One region of the Mesorhizobium captivum genome, then DNA from elsewhere that is predicted to be linked to it. Evidence: predicted binding sites of a transcription regulator. Region 1 holds the regulator's gene; the other holds the start of a gene.
The links. Region 1 encodes LexA, which represses DNA repair genes until DNA is damaged. Its sites were predicted from a motif close to TGTTCNNNNTGTGTTCNG; they were not measured.
Positions count from the first base shown of each region.

Region 2: the regulator LexA is predicted to act here: its motif matches at 4,314-4,331, upstream of recA (recombinase RecA).

Region 1 is NZ_JAVIJB010000002.1:188,523-195,809, reverse strand. Features, by position in the region: gene RFM40_RS02990 (ComEC/Rec2 family competence protein) at 1-1,417, shown strand, start outside; gene lexA (transcriptional repressor LexA) at 1,401-2,135, opposite strand; gene RFM40_RS02980 (molybdopterin molybdotransferase MoeA) at 2,253-3,458, opposite strand; gene moaC (cyclic pyranopterin monophosphate synthase MoaC) at 3,460-3,939, opposite strand; gene trpC (indole-3-glycerol phosphate synthase TrpC) at 3,942-4,754, opposite strand; gene trpD (anthranilate phosphoribosyltransferase) at 4,759-5,769, opposite strand; gene RFM40_RS02960 (peptidyl-prolyl cis-trans isomerase) at 5,766-7,287, opposite strand, start outside.
Region 2 is NZ_JAVIJB010000016.1:126,479-133,765, forward strand. Features, by position in the region: gene RFM40_RS15995 (SUF system Fe-S cluster assembly protein) at 1-242, shown strand, start outside; gene sufA (Fe-S cluster assembly scaffold SufA) at 331-711, shown strand; gene RFM40_RS16005 (GFA family protein) at 745-1,242, opposite strand; gene RFM40_RS16010 (TfoX/Sxy family protein) at 1,358-1,681, shown strand; gene RFM40_RS16015 (nuclear transport factor 2 family protein) at 1,784-2,191, shown strand; gene RFM40_RS16020 (pseudouridine-5'-phosphate glycosidase) at 2,196-3,116, opposite strand; gene RFM40_RS16025 (carbohydrate kinase family protein) at 3,169-4,107, opposite strand; gene recA (recombinase RecA) at 4,389-5,486, shown strand; gene alaS (alanine--tRNA ligase) at 5,821-7,287, shown strand, end outside.

The DNA.
Region 1 (7,287 bases):
CGCCGGCACGATCATGCTTCTGCTGCGCGGCGCCTTCGCGCTGTTTCCGGATTTCTCTTCGCGGCGCCCGGTGAAGAAATATGCCGCTGCCATCGCGCTTGTCTCGATCGCCGCCTATCTCGTCATCTCCGGCGTGGTGGTCGCCGCCGAGCGAAGCTTCATCATGCTGGCCGTCATGCTGGTTGCCGTGCTGTTCGACCGCGCGGCGCTGACGATGCGCAACCAGGCGATCTCGGCCATCGCCGTCATCCTTGTGTCGCCACATGAAGTGGTCGGCCCAAGCTTCCAGATGTCGTTCGCCGCAACCGCCGCCCTTGTCGGCGCCTATGCCGGCTGGGCCGACTACCGCGCCGACAAAGTGAGGGCGCCGCCGGCAAAGCGTTCGTTCCTGCGGTTCCTGTCGCGAAAGCTGGCGGTCGGAGCGGGTGGCGCCGCCATGACCTCGATCATCGCCGGAAGTGCTACGGCGCTGTTTGCCATCTGGCATTTCCAGCGCGTCTCGCCGCTCAGCCTATTGGCAAATCTGGCGATCATGCCGATCGTCACGGTCGTGATGTTCCTTGCCGTCGCCAGCGCGGTGATGATGCCGTTCGGCTTCGATGGGCCTTTCCTCTATTTGATGGGCAAAGGCCTGACGGCGATGATCGCGATCTCGGCCTGGATTTCGCAATGGTCGCCGGTCGATGCCGTGGGGCTGATCTCGATCCAGTCGGTGCTGCTGGCAACAATCGCGCTCGTCATTGCCACCATGGCCACAACCTGGCTCAGGCTGGCCGCAATTCCTTTCGCAGTTGCGGCCTTGCTGACCATTCCGCAGGTGCGCACGCCGGACCTGCTGATCTCCGAGGACGCGAATCTGGTGGCCATGCCGATCGGCGGCGGCGAACTCGCCATCAACCGTGCCCGCTCCAACGAATTCACCACCGACAACTGGAAACGCGCGCTGAAGGCCGAGGCGATCGTGCCGCCGGAGACGTTCGCCAAAGACGCGCTCGACATAGCCGATCCCGTCGACCTGCCGCCAGGTTCGCCGTTCTATTGCACCGGTGACCTCTGCATCGGCCGGCATCCTTCCGGTGCGATCGTCGCGTTGGCGGAAAACCGCGAGAGTGCACGACCGGCCTGCGGCTTCGCTGATCTCGTCGTCATCAACGACGCCACGGCCTACAATCCTTGCCGCGATCCACGGGTTCTCGTCGTCACCAAGCGGCAGCTGGCACGCGATGGCAGTGCCGCCGTCTTCTTTGATCCGCAATCGGCAACGGCGCGGCCGGCTATTCAGTATGCCGTGCAAAAGCCTTACCGCCCCTGGCGCGAGCAACGACGGTATTCGCGCGAGGCTAGAGGGCTGGCGCCCCACAAGAAGCCCGAAAAGTCAGAGTCCAAGCCGCCCCAGCCAGTCAGTAGCGGCGAATGAGCCCGACGAGCTTGCCCTGAACCTTGACGCGATCGGGGCCGAAGATGCGGGTCTCATAGGCCGGGTTGGCGGCTTCGAGCGCGATCGAGGCGCCCTTGCGGCGGAAGCGCTTCAGCGTCGCTTCCTCGTCGTCGACCAGCGCGACCACGATCTCGCCCGGGCTCGCGGTGTTGGCGTTGCGGATGATGACCGTGTCGCCGTCGAAGATGCCGGCCTCGATCATCGAGTCGCCCTTGACCTCCAGCGCGTAATGCTCGCCGCCCGCGATCATGTCCGGCGGCACCGTGATCGAATGCGTCTGATGCTGGATGGCGTCGATCGGCACGCCGGCGGCGATGCGGCCCATCACCGGAATGGACACGGCCGAAACGGCATCGTCGTCATTGCTGGGCGTTGGCGCGCGCGAGGGCGCCGCTGGCTTGATCTGCCGGCCGAGATTGCCTTGGCCGCCCTGGATGACGCTTGGCGAAAACTTCCTGGCCGCATTGAGGCCGGGCGCGATCGAATCGGGCAGGCGCAGCACTTCCAGTGCGCGCGCCCTGTTCGGCAGCCGGCGAATGAAGCCGCGCTCTTCCAACGCCGTGATCAGCCGATGGATGCCCGACTTCGAGGCAAGGTCGAGCGCTTCCTTCATCTCATCGAAAGACGGCGGAATGCCGCTCTCCTTGAGCCGTTCGTGGATGAACATCAGAAGTTCATGTTGTTTGCGCGTCAGCATGGCTGCCCCCAACGGGTCCTGAAACCAGAATCAGAAAAACAAACCCAGAACAAACACTATCTGTTCCAGTTGTGTTCCGCAACCGTTTAAAGTTTAGTGAATGTGTTGACGTTTTGTTCAGCGTAACATCAGAACGCTGCATTCGGCGCCGGCCTCGGCCGTCGGGGCGAAGGGCTGGCGCACGATGAGGCCGTTGGCGTCGGCCAGCATCTTGAGCATCGAGGAATCCTGGACGCTGAACGGCGTCGCGACCAGCTGCCCCGCCTCCTCGCGCACGACGGCCCGCACATAGTCCTGCCTGAGATCGTTGGCGTGCATTGCGGCAGCCAGCCGCGCAGTGCGGATGTCCTGCCGATAGCTGCGGCCGCCGAGACGCGCCAGAAGCGGCTTCAGGAACAATTGCGAGCAGACAAGGCTTGCCACCGGATTGCCGGGCAGGCCGATGCAGCGGATGTTGCCAAGCCGGCCAAACATCAACGGTTTGCCGGGGCGCATGGCGATCTTCCAGAAATCGAGCTGCATGCCTTGGCCAGTCAGCACGTCGTGGATCAGGTCATGATCGCCGACCGACGCGCCACCGAGGGTGACGATGACATCGGCGCCGGCCTCGACGGCCTTTCCGACCAGAGCCGCGATCGCGTCATGGCGGTCGGCGGCGATGCCGAGATCGAGAGCGCGCGCGCCAACCGCCTGCGCGGCCGCAACGACGCCATAGGCATTGGACGAGATGATCTGGTCGGGGCCGAGTTCACTGCCCGGCGGCAGCAGTTCGTCGCCGGTGGCGATGATGGCAACCAGCGGTCGGCGCACTACGGTGAGGCTTGGATGGTTGGCCGACGCCGCCAATGAAAGCGCTGCCGGATCGAGCAGGCGGCCTTTTTCCAAGAGAACGTCGCCTTGCAAGAAGTCGAGACCGGCTCGCCGGATGTTGCGTCCTGCGGACGTCGGCTCGGTCACCTCGATCTGGCCGCCGCCGAGGTCGCGGACATTCTCCTGGATGACGATCGTGTCGGCGCCTTCGGGCACAGGCGCGCCGGTGAAAATGCGCACCGACTCGCCCTTGCCGACAGTGCCGGCAAAGCCACGCCCGGCGGGCGCCATGCCGATCACGGAGAGCCGCGCCGGCACCGAGCCCACATCCGCAAAGCGTGCGGCATAGCCGTCCATGGCCGAAGCATTGAAGGGCGGCTGGGTGCGCAGCGCCACCACCGGTTCGGTCAGAACCCTATCCGCCGCGTCAGCCAACGGTACGCTTTCGCCCGGCAGCGCAGTCGCGCCGTCCAGCAGGCGCTCGAGCGCCTCGGCGACCGGAACCAGCGCCATCTTAGGAACCCGCCTTGTAGTCGCCCGACTTGCCGCCGGTCTTCTCGACCAGCCTGATGCCGGAAATCACCATAGCGCGGTCGGCCGCCTTGGCCATGTCGTAGATGGTGAGGCACGCGACCGACGCCGCGGTCAGCGCCTCCATCTCCACGCCCGTCTTGCCGGTGACACGGGCAAGCGCGGTCACCTTCAGGCCGGGCAGCGCGCGGTCGGGCTCGATATCGACCGCAACCTTGGTCAGAAGCAACGGGTGGCAGAGCGGAACGAGTTCATGCGTCTTCTTGGCCGCCATGATGCCGGCGATGCGCGCGGTGCCCAGCACGTCGCCCTTCTTGGCGTCGCCGGCCAGGATCATCTCCAGCGTTTGCGGCTGCATGGTGACAAAACCTTCGGCGATTGCCGTACGCGTCGTCTCGGCCTTGTCGCCGACATCGACCATGTTGGCTTCGCCCTTGGTGCCAAGATGGGTGAGGACAGGCATCCTCAAACGGCCTCGGCCGGCGCCTTGCCGGTCAGCAGAAGCTGCGTTGCCGCGGCGACGTCGGCCTGCCGCATCAGGCTTTCGCCGACCAGGAAGGTGCCGATGCTGCTCTTCTCCAGCCGGCGGCAGTCCTGATGGGTGAAGATGCCGCTCTCGCTGACCAGCAGCCGGTCAGCCGGCACCATGGCGGCAAGGCGCTCGGAAACGTCGAGGCTGGTCTCGAATGTCCGCAGATCGCGGTTGTTGATGCCGATCAGCCGCGACGAGAGGCGAAGCGCGCGCTCCATCTCCTTCTCGTCATGCACCTCCACCAGCGCGTCCATGTTGAGCTCGAAGGCTGTGGCCTCGAGCTCGGCGGCCAGAGTGTCGTCGACGCTTGCCATGATGATGAGGATCGCGTCCGCGCCCCAGGCCCGTGCCTCGTGGACCTGGTATGGGTCGAAGAGGAAATCCTTGCGCAAAGCGGGCAGGCGAACAGCGGCGCGCGCGGCGGTGAGGAATGCGGGCGCGCCCTGGAAGGACGGAGCGTCGGTCAACACCGAAAGGCAGGCAGCACCGCCTTGCTGGTAGGCCCTGGCAAGCGCCGGCGGATCGAAGTCGGCGCGGATCAACCCCTTGGAAGGGCTTGCCTTCTTGATCTCGGCGATCAGCGCGAAGCCGCCGGCCTTCCGCTTGGCCTCGAGTGCCGCGAGGAAGCCGCGCGGCGGTTCTGCATCCTTCGCCTTCGCCTTGATATCGGCAAGCGGCACGCTGAGCTTCGCCGCGGCGATTTCTTCGCGCTTATAGGCTTCGATCTTGCGCAGGATATCGGACAAAGTTCTAACCGTTCGAAATCTCGATGAGCTTGTCGAGCACTGCGAGCGCGCGACCGCTGTCGATGGCCTGTGCGGCCGCTTCAATGCCGTCGGCGAGCGTCGTCGCCTTGCCAGCCACCACCAGCCCGGCGCCGGCATTCATCAGCACGGTGTCGCGATAGGCGCCAGCAGCGCCGCCCAGCATATCGCGTAATGCCGTGGCGTTATAGGCCGCATCGCCGCCGCGCAGCTCTTCCTTGCTGTGCCGCTTCAGTCCCACCGCTTCCGGAGTGAGCGTGAAGTTGCGGATTTCTCCGCCGGCGAGCTCGGCAACTTGAGTCTCGCCGGTGGTGGTGATCTCGTCGTAGCCGTCGCCATGCACGACCCAGGCGTGATCGGCGCCAAGCGCCTTCAGCGTCTCGGCCACCGGCATGATCCATTCCGGCAGGAAGACGCCGACCATCTGGCGGCTGACGCCGGCCGGGTTGGACAGCGGTCCGAGCAGGTTGAAGATGGTGCGCGTGCCGAGCTCGCCCCGGATCGGGCCGACATGCTTCATCGCAGGGTGATGCGCCGGCGCGAACATGAAACCGACGCCCGCCTCGTGGATGCAGCGGCCGATCGTCTCCGGCGAGATGTCGATCTTGACACCGAGCGCCGTCAGCACATCGGCCGAACCGGTCAGCGAGGAGAGGCCGCGATTGCCGTGCTTGGCGACCGGAACGCCGACCGCCGCAATGACGAAGGCCGAGGCGGTCGAGATGTTGACCGAGTGCGAGTTGTCGCCGCCGGTGCCGACGATGTCGATAGCGCCGAGCGGGGCTTCGACGCGCAGCATCTTGGCGCGCATGGTGGCGACCGCGCCCGAAATCTCGCTCACCGCCTCGCCGCGCACGCGCAGCGCCATCAGGAAGCCGCCGATCTGGCCCGGCGTCGCGTCGCCCGACATGATGATGTCGAAAGCCTCACGCGCTTCCTCGAAGGAGAGCGCGCTGCCGGTGGCGACCTTGGCTATGTGTGTCTTGAGAGCGCTCATCGGGTCTGTGCCTGGGAAACGGCGGACGGATCGATGCGAACGTCGTATTGCGACTGCAGTTGCGCCACCAGCTGGTCGAGCAGGTCGTCGGACATGCCGGCGCTGAAGGATTTCTGCGCATCGTCGGGAACCGAGCTGCCATCGGCGCCTGCCGGCTCGAAGACTTCGGCGACCTTGAACAGGATCTGGCCATCGCCGGTGGGCGAGGGGATCACGCCCGTGCCGCCTTCGCCGACGCCGAACATGGCCGCGGCACCTTCCTTGCCGAAGTCGGCATCGTCGGCTTCCCGCTTCAAGCCGCGCTTGGTCTGTTTCTCGAGCTTCAGCTCGCCCGCGATCACGTCGAGCGTCGTGCCGGCCTTCAGGCGCTTTTCCAGCTCCTCAGCCTTCGCGTCGAGCCGCTTGTCGGTCTCGGCGGCCGTCCAGTCGGCCGCCACCTTCTGGCGAACCTCGTCCAGCGTGCGGTCGCGCGCCGGCGTGATCGACTGGACTTCATAGAAGACGAAGCCGTTGTCGGCGGTGGTCAGGCCTTCGTTTTCCTGGTTCGGCTCGGCCTCGAAGACCGCCTTGATGAGATCGGCCGATTGCGGCAGGTCGTTGACGATCGTGCCGTCCGGCCGCTGGCCGGTGCGCTCGATGGCGTCGATGGCGACGACCTTGAGCTTCAGCTTTTCGGCGGCCTGAGCAAGCGAGGCGCCCGAAGCGCGGGTGTCCTCGTAGCTGTCGTGTACGTCGAGCAGGATGCGGCTAGCCTCGCCGAGCGCCAGGTCCTTGCGGATCTGATCCGATACTTCCGAAAGCGGCTTCACCACTTGCGGCTTGATCTCGGTGACGCGCAGCAGCACCGGGCCGAAGGCGCCCTGGACCACCGGGCTGACCTCGTTGGCATTGAGCGAGAAGGCCGCGTCGGCCACCGCCTTGTCGGCGATCTTGTCCTTGGCCAGCGTGCCGAGCAGCGTATCTGCCTGGGTCTTGCCTTCGGCGGTGACGATCTTGTCGAAGGTGGCGCCGGTTTTCAGGGAATCATATGCCGCCTTGGCCGCATCCGGCGTCTTGAACACCAGCTGTTCGATGGTGCGCATTTCGGGCGTGGTGTAGCGCGCTTTGTTCTTGTTGTAGTCGTCGGCGACTTGGCTGTCGGTCACCGCCGTCGGGTCCATGATGTCCTGCGGCTCCAACCGGATATAGGAGAATTTGCGGTATTCCGGCGCAGCGTAGTTCTTCTTGTTGGCTTCGAAATAGGTTTTCAGCGCGCTGTCGGACGGCGCCTCTATCGGCTGCACCAATGTCTTCGGCAGGACGAGATAGTCGATCGTGCGATCCTCGCCGCGATAGAGCGCGACCGCCTTCAGGAAGGTCTGCGGCGCTTTGAGACCGTCGGAAATCGCCTCGACGATCTGCTGGCGCACCGCCACTTGCGAGCGGTTCCTGAGATAGTCCTCCGGCCGCATGCCAACCTGGCGAAGCAGATATTCGAAGGTCCTGCGGTCGAACTGGCCGCTCGGGCCTTTGAAAGCC
Region 2 (7,287 bases), on a different contig from region 1:
CCGACATCTATGAACTCGGTCTTGTCTACAAGATCGACATCGAGGACGACCGCACGGTCAAGATCGACATGACGCTGACCGCGCCGGGCTGCCCGGTGGCCGGCGAGATGCCCGGGTGGGTCGAGAACGCCGTCGGCGCCGTGGAAGGCGTTTCAGGCGTCGAGGTCAACATGGTGTTCGACCCGCCGTGGACGCCCGACCGCATGTCGGAAGAGGCGCAGGTCGCGGTCGGGTGGTATTGAGGTTGACTTGTACCCTAGGTCAAACTTTACCATCTTAAGGGCAGACTCATTCCGTGGGCCTTGAACCCGCGCGAACGTGGAGAATGACATGGGACGCTTCGCCGTCATCACGATGACCGATAAGGCCGCCGACCGCGTGCGCGAGATCGTTGCCACCCGCGAGAATGCGAACGGCATCCGCCTTGGCATCCGGAAGGGCGGCTGCGCCGGCATGGAATATACGATCGACCTGGTGTCCGAGCCGAACCCCAAGGACGACCATGTCGAGCGCGACGGCGCGCATGTCTATGTCGCGCCGGAGGCAGCGCTCTTCCTGCTCGGCACCGAGATGGACTTCGAGCAGACGACGCTGCGTACCGGCTTCACCTTCAGAAATCCGAACCAGAGCTCGGCCTGCGGCTGCGGCGAATCCGTCGAATTGAAGCCAGCCGACCTCAAGGCGCTGGCCGAGGCGCGCGCCTCGGCCTGAGTTTCCTTCTCCCCGTAAACGGGGCGAAGAAATCTAATCCACCCACATCCCTGTCCGCTTGTGCCAGTCGGCGATCGATTCCTCGGGATAGACCTCGAACACCTTGTCGTTCTTTCCGACCACCGGCTCGACCCAGTTCGCCTTGTATTTCAGCATCAGATGCACCTTTTCCGGCGGCTTGGGCAGATCGCTGTCGATCGCCGAGGCGAAGGGATGCACGAGATCCGGCCAGGTCGGGTCGTAGAGCCATAGCGCCGCTCCGCATTTCTTGCAGAAATTGCGCTCGCCGGTCGAGACTTCGCAATGCGGGTGCTCGTCGTCCTCGATCTCGGCGCGGTAGACGCCGAGGACGCGCTTGCCCCTGATGTCCATCGTCTCATAGTCGGCGCCGAGATTGATCGCAAAACCGCCGCCGCCCTGCTGCTTGCGGCAGATCGAGCAGTAGCAAAGCATGAACGGGACAGGCGTGTGGCTTTCCACCTCGAAGCGGACGGCGCCGCAGCGGCAGGAGCCTTTGAGCAGGATGGGCATCGAACAGATCTCCACGTTTGACTGGCGACGACAGCACCGGACGCTTCCCTCAACTTGTCAGCAGGCTTTCGGTTGCCGGCATGACAAGCCGATGGCGGCGTGACATCATCGCGCCATGGACGACGAACGCATCCGCGAACTCTTCGATGGTCTCGGGCCTGTCAGCATCCGCCGCATGTTCAGTGGCAAGGGCATCTATCACAACGGCGTTATCTTCGCGCTCATCCTGCGCGGAGACCTGATGCTGAAGGGCGACGACGAGGTTGCCGCCGAGTATGAGGCAGCGGGTGGCCGGCACTGGACCTACGTCAACAAGCGCCATGGCAAAGAAGTCGCCATGCCCTACTGGACCGCGCCCGAAAGCGCGCTGGACGACCCCGACGAAATGACCGTCTGGGCGCGCAAGGCCTATGAGGCGGCGGTCAGAGCCGGGAAATGAGCGCCATCGGTGACGTACAGAGCCGTAGCGGCTTCAGATGCTTCGTCGCGAGGTACTCATGGTGTCCACACGACAAGCGGACGGCAAAGGAGGATCGCGATCATGGAAAGCGGGACCGAAGCCGGGAATGTCGGGCAGATCCGCGATCTGATCGAGCATTGGGCCGAGGCCGTGCGTCGAAAGGACATTGACGGCATTCGCGCCCATCACGCGCCGGATTTCGTCATGTTCGACGTGCCGCCGCCGCTGCAGTTCCAGGGCCTCGATGCCTATATGGCGACCTGGCCGCTGTTTTTCGGCGCTTCGCCCGAGCCACCGGTTTTCGATATCGTCGACTTGAAAATCACCGCCGGTGTGGACGTGGCCTTTGCATTCGCCCTGATGCGCTGCGTGGTGGTGTCGGGCAAGGACGCGGGTGATCTCGATTTCCGGCTGACGATTTGCTTCCGCAAGATCGCGGGCCAATGGACCTTCGTGCACGAACATCACTCGGTGCCCGCCACGGACTGACGGTTCAGGCGAGCGCCCTTGCGATCTCCGCCGCCAACCGCGCATTGTTTTCGACCAGCGCGATATTGGTCTTGAGGCTGCGGCCGCCGGTGAGTTCCAGGATCTTTGACAGCAGGAACGGCGTCACCGCCTTGCCGGTGACGCCCTGCGCCTCGGCCGCCTTCTGCGCGGCCTGGATATATCCGTCCATCTCGACGGCCGGAATCTCATCGTTCTGCGGCACCGGATTGGCAACCAGGATGCCGCCGCCCAGGCCGAGCGCCTTCCTTGTATGGTAGAAATGCGCGATGTCCTCAGGCGCATGCAGCGTCAGCGGCGCACGGAACGGCGACTTCCTGGACCAGAAGGCCGGCATGGTCTCGCAGCCATGGCCGATGACCGGCACGCCGCGCGTCTCCAGCACTTCGAGCGTCTTTTCGATGTCGAGGATCGCCTTGGCGCCGGCTGACACGACGATGACCGGGGTGCGTGCCAGTTCGTCAAGATCGGCCGAGATATCGAAACTCTTTTCGGCGCCCTTGTGGACGCCGCCGATACCGCCGGTGGCGAACACTTTTATGCCGACCATGTGCGCGGCGATCATGGTGGCGGCAACGGTGGTGCCGCCGGTGCGCTTTTGAGCCACGGCAAAGCCGATATCGGCGCGCGAGAGCTTCATGGCGTCGCCGGTCATGGCAAGCGATTCGCGCTCGCCATCGGAAAGGCCGATCTTGATGCGGCCATCGACCACGGCGATCGTCGCCGGCACCGCCCCGCCATCGATGATGATCTGCTCGACCTTCGCCGCCATCGCGCCATTGTCGGGATAGGGCATGCCGTGGGTGATGATGGTGCTTTCCAGCGCCACCACCGGCCGGCCGGCAGCAAGCGCCTCCGCCACCGGCGGGTGAATGTCGATGAAGGAGCGGGCGGTTTCGGGTGTCATGGCTGTCTCCGATCCGGAGCATGCTCCGGCAAGCTGATCTGGCGTGCCGGTCCTATGCCATTTCCCGCGCATCCGGCACAAGGGCAAGCGCCTGCGCGAAACTGGCGGCCGTGAAGGACGGCACCGCCTCGGCGCTCTCGATGGCGAGCATCGCCGCGGCAACACCTTCGCGCAGCGCTGCCCGCAGGGGCAGGCCGCGCAGCAGCGCGGCGACCGTGGCACCTGTCAGCGCATCGCCGGCCCCGGTGACGTCGGCGACCCGTCGCGGTGGTGGAGGGTCGATGGCGAAGACGCCGGATTGGTCGAAGCCCAGCACCGCAGCGCTGCCGGCAGTGACCACGCCGGCGCGCAATCCCACCCGTCTCAACTCATTGACTAAATCCTGGCCGGACAGGTCGGCGCCGGCAAGCGCCGCCGCCTCGCGGCGGTTCATGAACAGCAGCGAGAGCTCGTCGAGCAGCGGCGCCAGCCGCACGACCTTGGCCGGCGAGATGGCGATGGCGAAGATGGGCCTCTCGCCAGCCTGCGCCACGAGGCGCTCGAGCGCCGCCGTCGGCAGGTTCGCGTCGCAAAGGATCGCGTCCGTCTCGGCGATCGCCTCGCGTACCTTGGCGCGGCGGATCTGCTTGGAGAAGGCGAGGTCGTAGAGGCCCATATCGGCAAAGCCGACGATCAGCTCGCCCTCGCTGTCGATCAGCGCCGTGTAGCTTGGCGTCATGCGGTCGAGGAACACCACCGAGAGGTCGTCGATGCCGGCCCCGGCGATCGCCGATGCGACCGCCTCGGCCGCCGCGTCGCCGCCGCGCACCGAAAGCAGCGAGGCCGATACGCCGCGCTTCACCACGCTGCGCAGCGCGTTGAAAACGCCGCCGCCGACCTCCTCGCGCATGACGCCGGGATTGGAGGCTGCGGGCACATAGGCGCCCGACACCTGGCCGCGTCGGTCGATATGGGCGCCGCCCAGCGCCAGAATTTTCGGGGATGTCGGCATGCGGGAGAGGTGACCTTCGTTGATTGTTCGCGTGCGCACACTAGGTTTCCCCGCATCGCCCCGCAATCGGTGTCGCGATTCGGGCCGGCTGGAAATCGAAGTCTCTTTGGCCAGCGGTGTTGGCGCGCTCCAGTTCTAGTGAGACAAAAATAGAACAGATCCCGGATATCGGTTATTTTTCAGCTATTTGCTGCCTCTTGCCAAGTGAGAACAAAAAAGGTACAAAATGGCAAGGATTACGGATTGTCCGGCCTTCATTGACGACCAAGGGGTGATGTATCATGGCTCAGAATTCTTTGCGGCTTGTAGAGGATAAGGCAGTGGACAAATCAAAGGCTCTGGATGCGGCGCTGTCGCAAATCGAGCGCGCTTTCGGCAAGGGCTCGATCATGCGGCTCGGCGCCAACGAGCAGGTGGTCGAGATCGAAACCGTGCCGACGGGATCGCTCGGCCTCGACATCGCGCTAGGCGTCGGCGGTCTGCCGCGCGGCCGCATCATCGAAATCTACGGGCCGGAAAGCTCGGGCAAGACGACGCTGGCGCTGCATACGGTTGCGGAAGCGCAGAAGAAGGGCGGCATCTGTGCCTTCGTCGATGCCGAGCATGCGCTCGATCCGGTCTATGCCCGCAAGCTCGGCGTCGATCTCGAAAACCTGTTGATCTCGCAGCCCGACACCGGCGAGCAGGCGCTGGAGATCTGCGACACGCTGGTGCGTTCCGGCGCCATCGACGTGCTGGTGGTCGATTCGGTCGCGGCGCTGACGCCGCGCGCCGAAATCGAGGGCGAGATGGGCGATGCGCTTCCCGGCCTGCAGGCCCGCCTGATGAGCCAGGCGCTGCGCAAGCTGACCGCCTCGATCTCGCGCTCCAACACCATGGTGATCTTCATCAACCAGATCCGCATGAAGATCGGCGTCATGTTCGGCTCGCCCGAGACGACCACCGGCGGCAACGCGCTGAAATTCTATGCCTCGGTGCGCCTCGACATCCGCCGCATCGGCTCGGTCAAGGACCGTGACGAGGTGGTCGGCAACCAGACCCGCGTCAAGGTGGTGAAGAACAAGCTGGCCCCGCCCTTCAAGGTGGTCGAGTTCGACATCATGTATGGCGAGGGCGTGTCGAAAACCGGCGAGCTAGTCGATCTCGGCGTCAAGGCCGGCGTGGTCGAAAAGTCGGGCGCCTGGTTCTCCTACAATTCGCAGCGTCTCGGCCAGGGCCGCGAGAACGCCAAACTGTTCCTACGCGACAATCCGGACACCGCGCGCGAGATCGAACTGGCGTTGCGTCAGAATGCCGGGCTGATCGCGGAGAAATTCCTCGAGAATGGCGGCTCCGAAGGTGGCGACGACGGTTTTGAGGACGAAGCCGGCGCGATGTAAGGCCGGGCAATTCCGGGGGAGTGTGCAGCGGTTTCCGTCTGGAATTGCGCAAAAGCAATTAGTCGGCTTGGCCGGAGTTTGGCCACAATCCTATTATATTTGTATATGCTTATGTAATCGCGTTCTTGAGTATTGCGTCCCGAACCGCCGGCCCTCGTGCCGGCGGTTTGCGTTTCCGGGGGCGGTACACATGCACGGACAGCTCGTGAATTGGCCCAATTCCGTGTTTCTGGACAGGGTCAAGAGCTACGGCTAAAAGGCCACCTATCGTCTGAAACACGAAAGCCCATTTGCCGCCGGCCAAGCCGGCGGTTCTCGCGAAAAGGCAGTACTCATGAGTGGCGTGAACGACATCCGGTCGACATTCCTCGACTACTTCCGCAAGGAGGGTCACGAGATCGTCGCCTCCAGCCCGCTGGTGCCGCGCAACGATCCGACGCTGATGTTCACCAACGCCGGCATGGTGCAGTTCAAGAACGTCTTCACCGGCCTAGAGAAGCGTGCCTATTCGCGCGCCGCGACCGCGCAGAAGAGCGTGCGCGCCGGCGGCAAGCACAACGACCTCGACAATGTCGGCTACACCGCGCGCCATCTCACCTTCTTCGAGATGCTGGGCAATTTCTCGTTCGGCGATTACTTCAAGGAGCGCGCGATCGAGCTTGCCTGGAACCTGATCACCAAGGAATTCGGCCTGCCGAAGGACAAGCTCCTGGTCACCGTCTATCACACCGATGACGAGGCGGCCGGCTACTGGAAAAAGATCGCCGGCTTCTCCGACGATCGCATCATCCGCATCCCGACCTCGGACAATTTCTGGGCGATGGGCGACACCGGCCCATGCGGCCCGTGCTCGGAGATCTTCATCGACCGCGGCGAGCACATCTGGGGCGGCCCGCCCGGCAGCCCGGAAGAGGATGGCGACCGGTTCCTCGAATTCTGGAACCTGGTGTTCATGCAGTACGAGCAGGTGACGAAGGATGAGCGTATCGATCTGCCGCGCCCGTCGATCGATACCGGCATGGGTCTGGAGCGCATGGCATCCATCCTGCAAGGGGTGGAGAGCGTCTTCGAGACCGACCTGTTCAAGCATCTGATCGATGCCGCGTCCTCGGCGCTCGGCCACGGGCCGAGTGCGGAGAACGTCGGATCCTACCGCGTGATCGCTGATCATCTGCGCTCGACCTCCTTCCTGGTGGCCGACGGCGTGCTGCCGTCCAATGAAGGCCGCGGCTATGTGCTGCGCCGCATCATGCGCCGCGCCATGCGCCATGCGCAGCTGCTCGGCGCCAAGGAACCGCTGATGTGGCAGCTGGTGCCGGCGCTGGTGCGCGAGATGGGCCAGGCCTATCCGGAACTCGTGCGCGGCGAGGCGCTGATTACCGAGACGCTGAAGCTCGAGGAGACGCGCTTCCGTAAGACGCTGGTGCGCGGTCTCGGCCTGCTCGCGGATGCGACAGAGACGCTGCATGCCGGTGACATGCTGGATGGCGAGACGGCTTTCAAGCTCTACGACACCTACGGCTTCCCGCTCGACCTGACGCAGGACGCGCTGCGCCAGCGCAACATTTCGGTCGATCTGGCCGGCTTCACCAATGCGATGGAGCGGCAGAAGGCGGAGGCGCGCGCGCATTGGGCGGGTTCCGGCGAGGCGGCGACCGAGACGGTCTGGTTCCCTATCCGCGAGAAGGTGGGCGCGACCGATTTCCTCGGCTACGAGACCGAGCAGGCGGAAGGCCTGGTCCAGGCGCTGGTCAAGGACGGCAGGACCGTCGACAGCGCCGGGCAGGGCGATGCCGTTGCC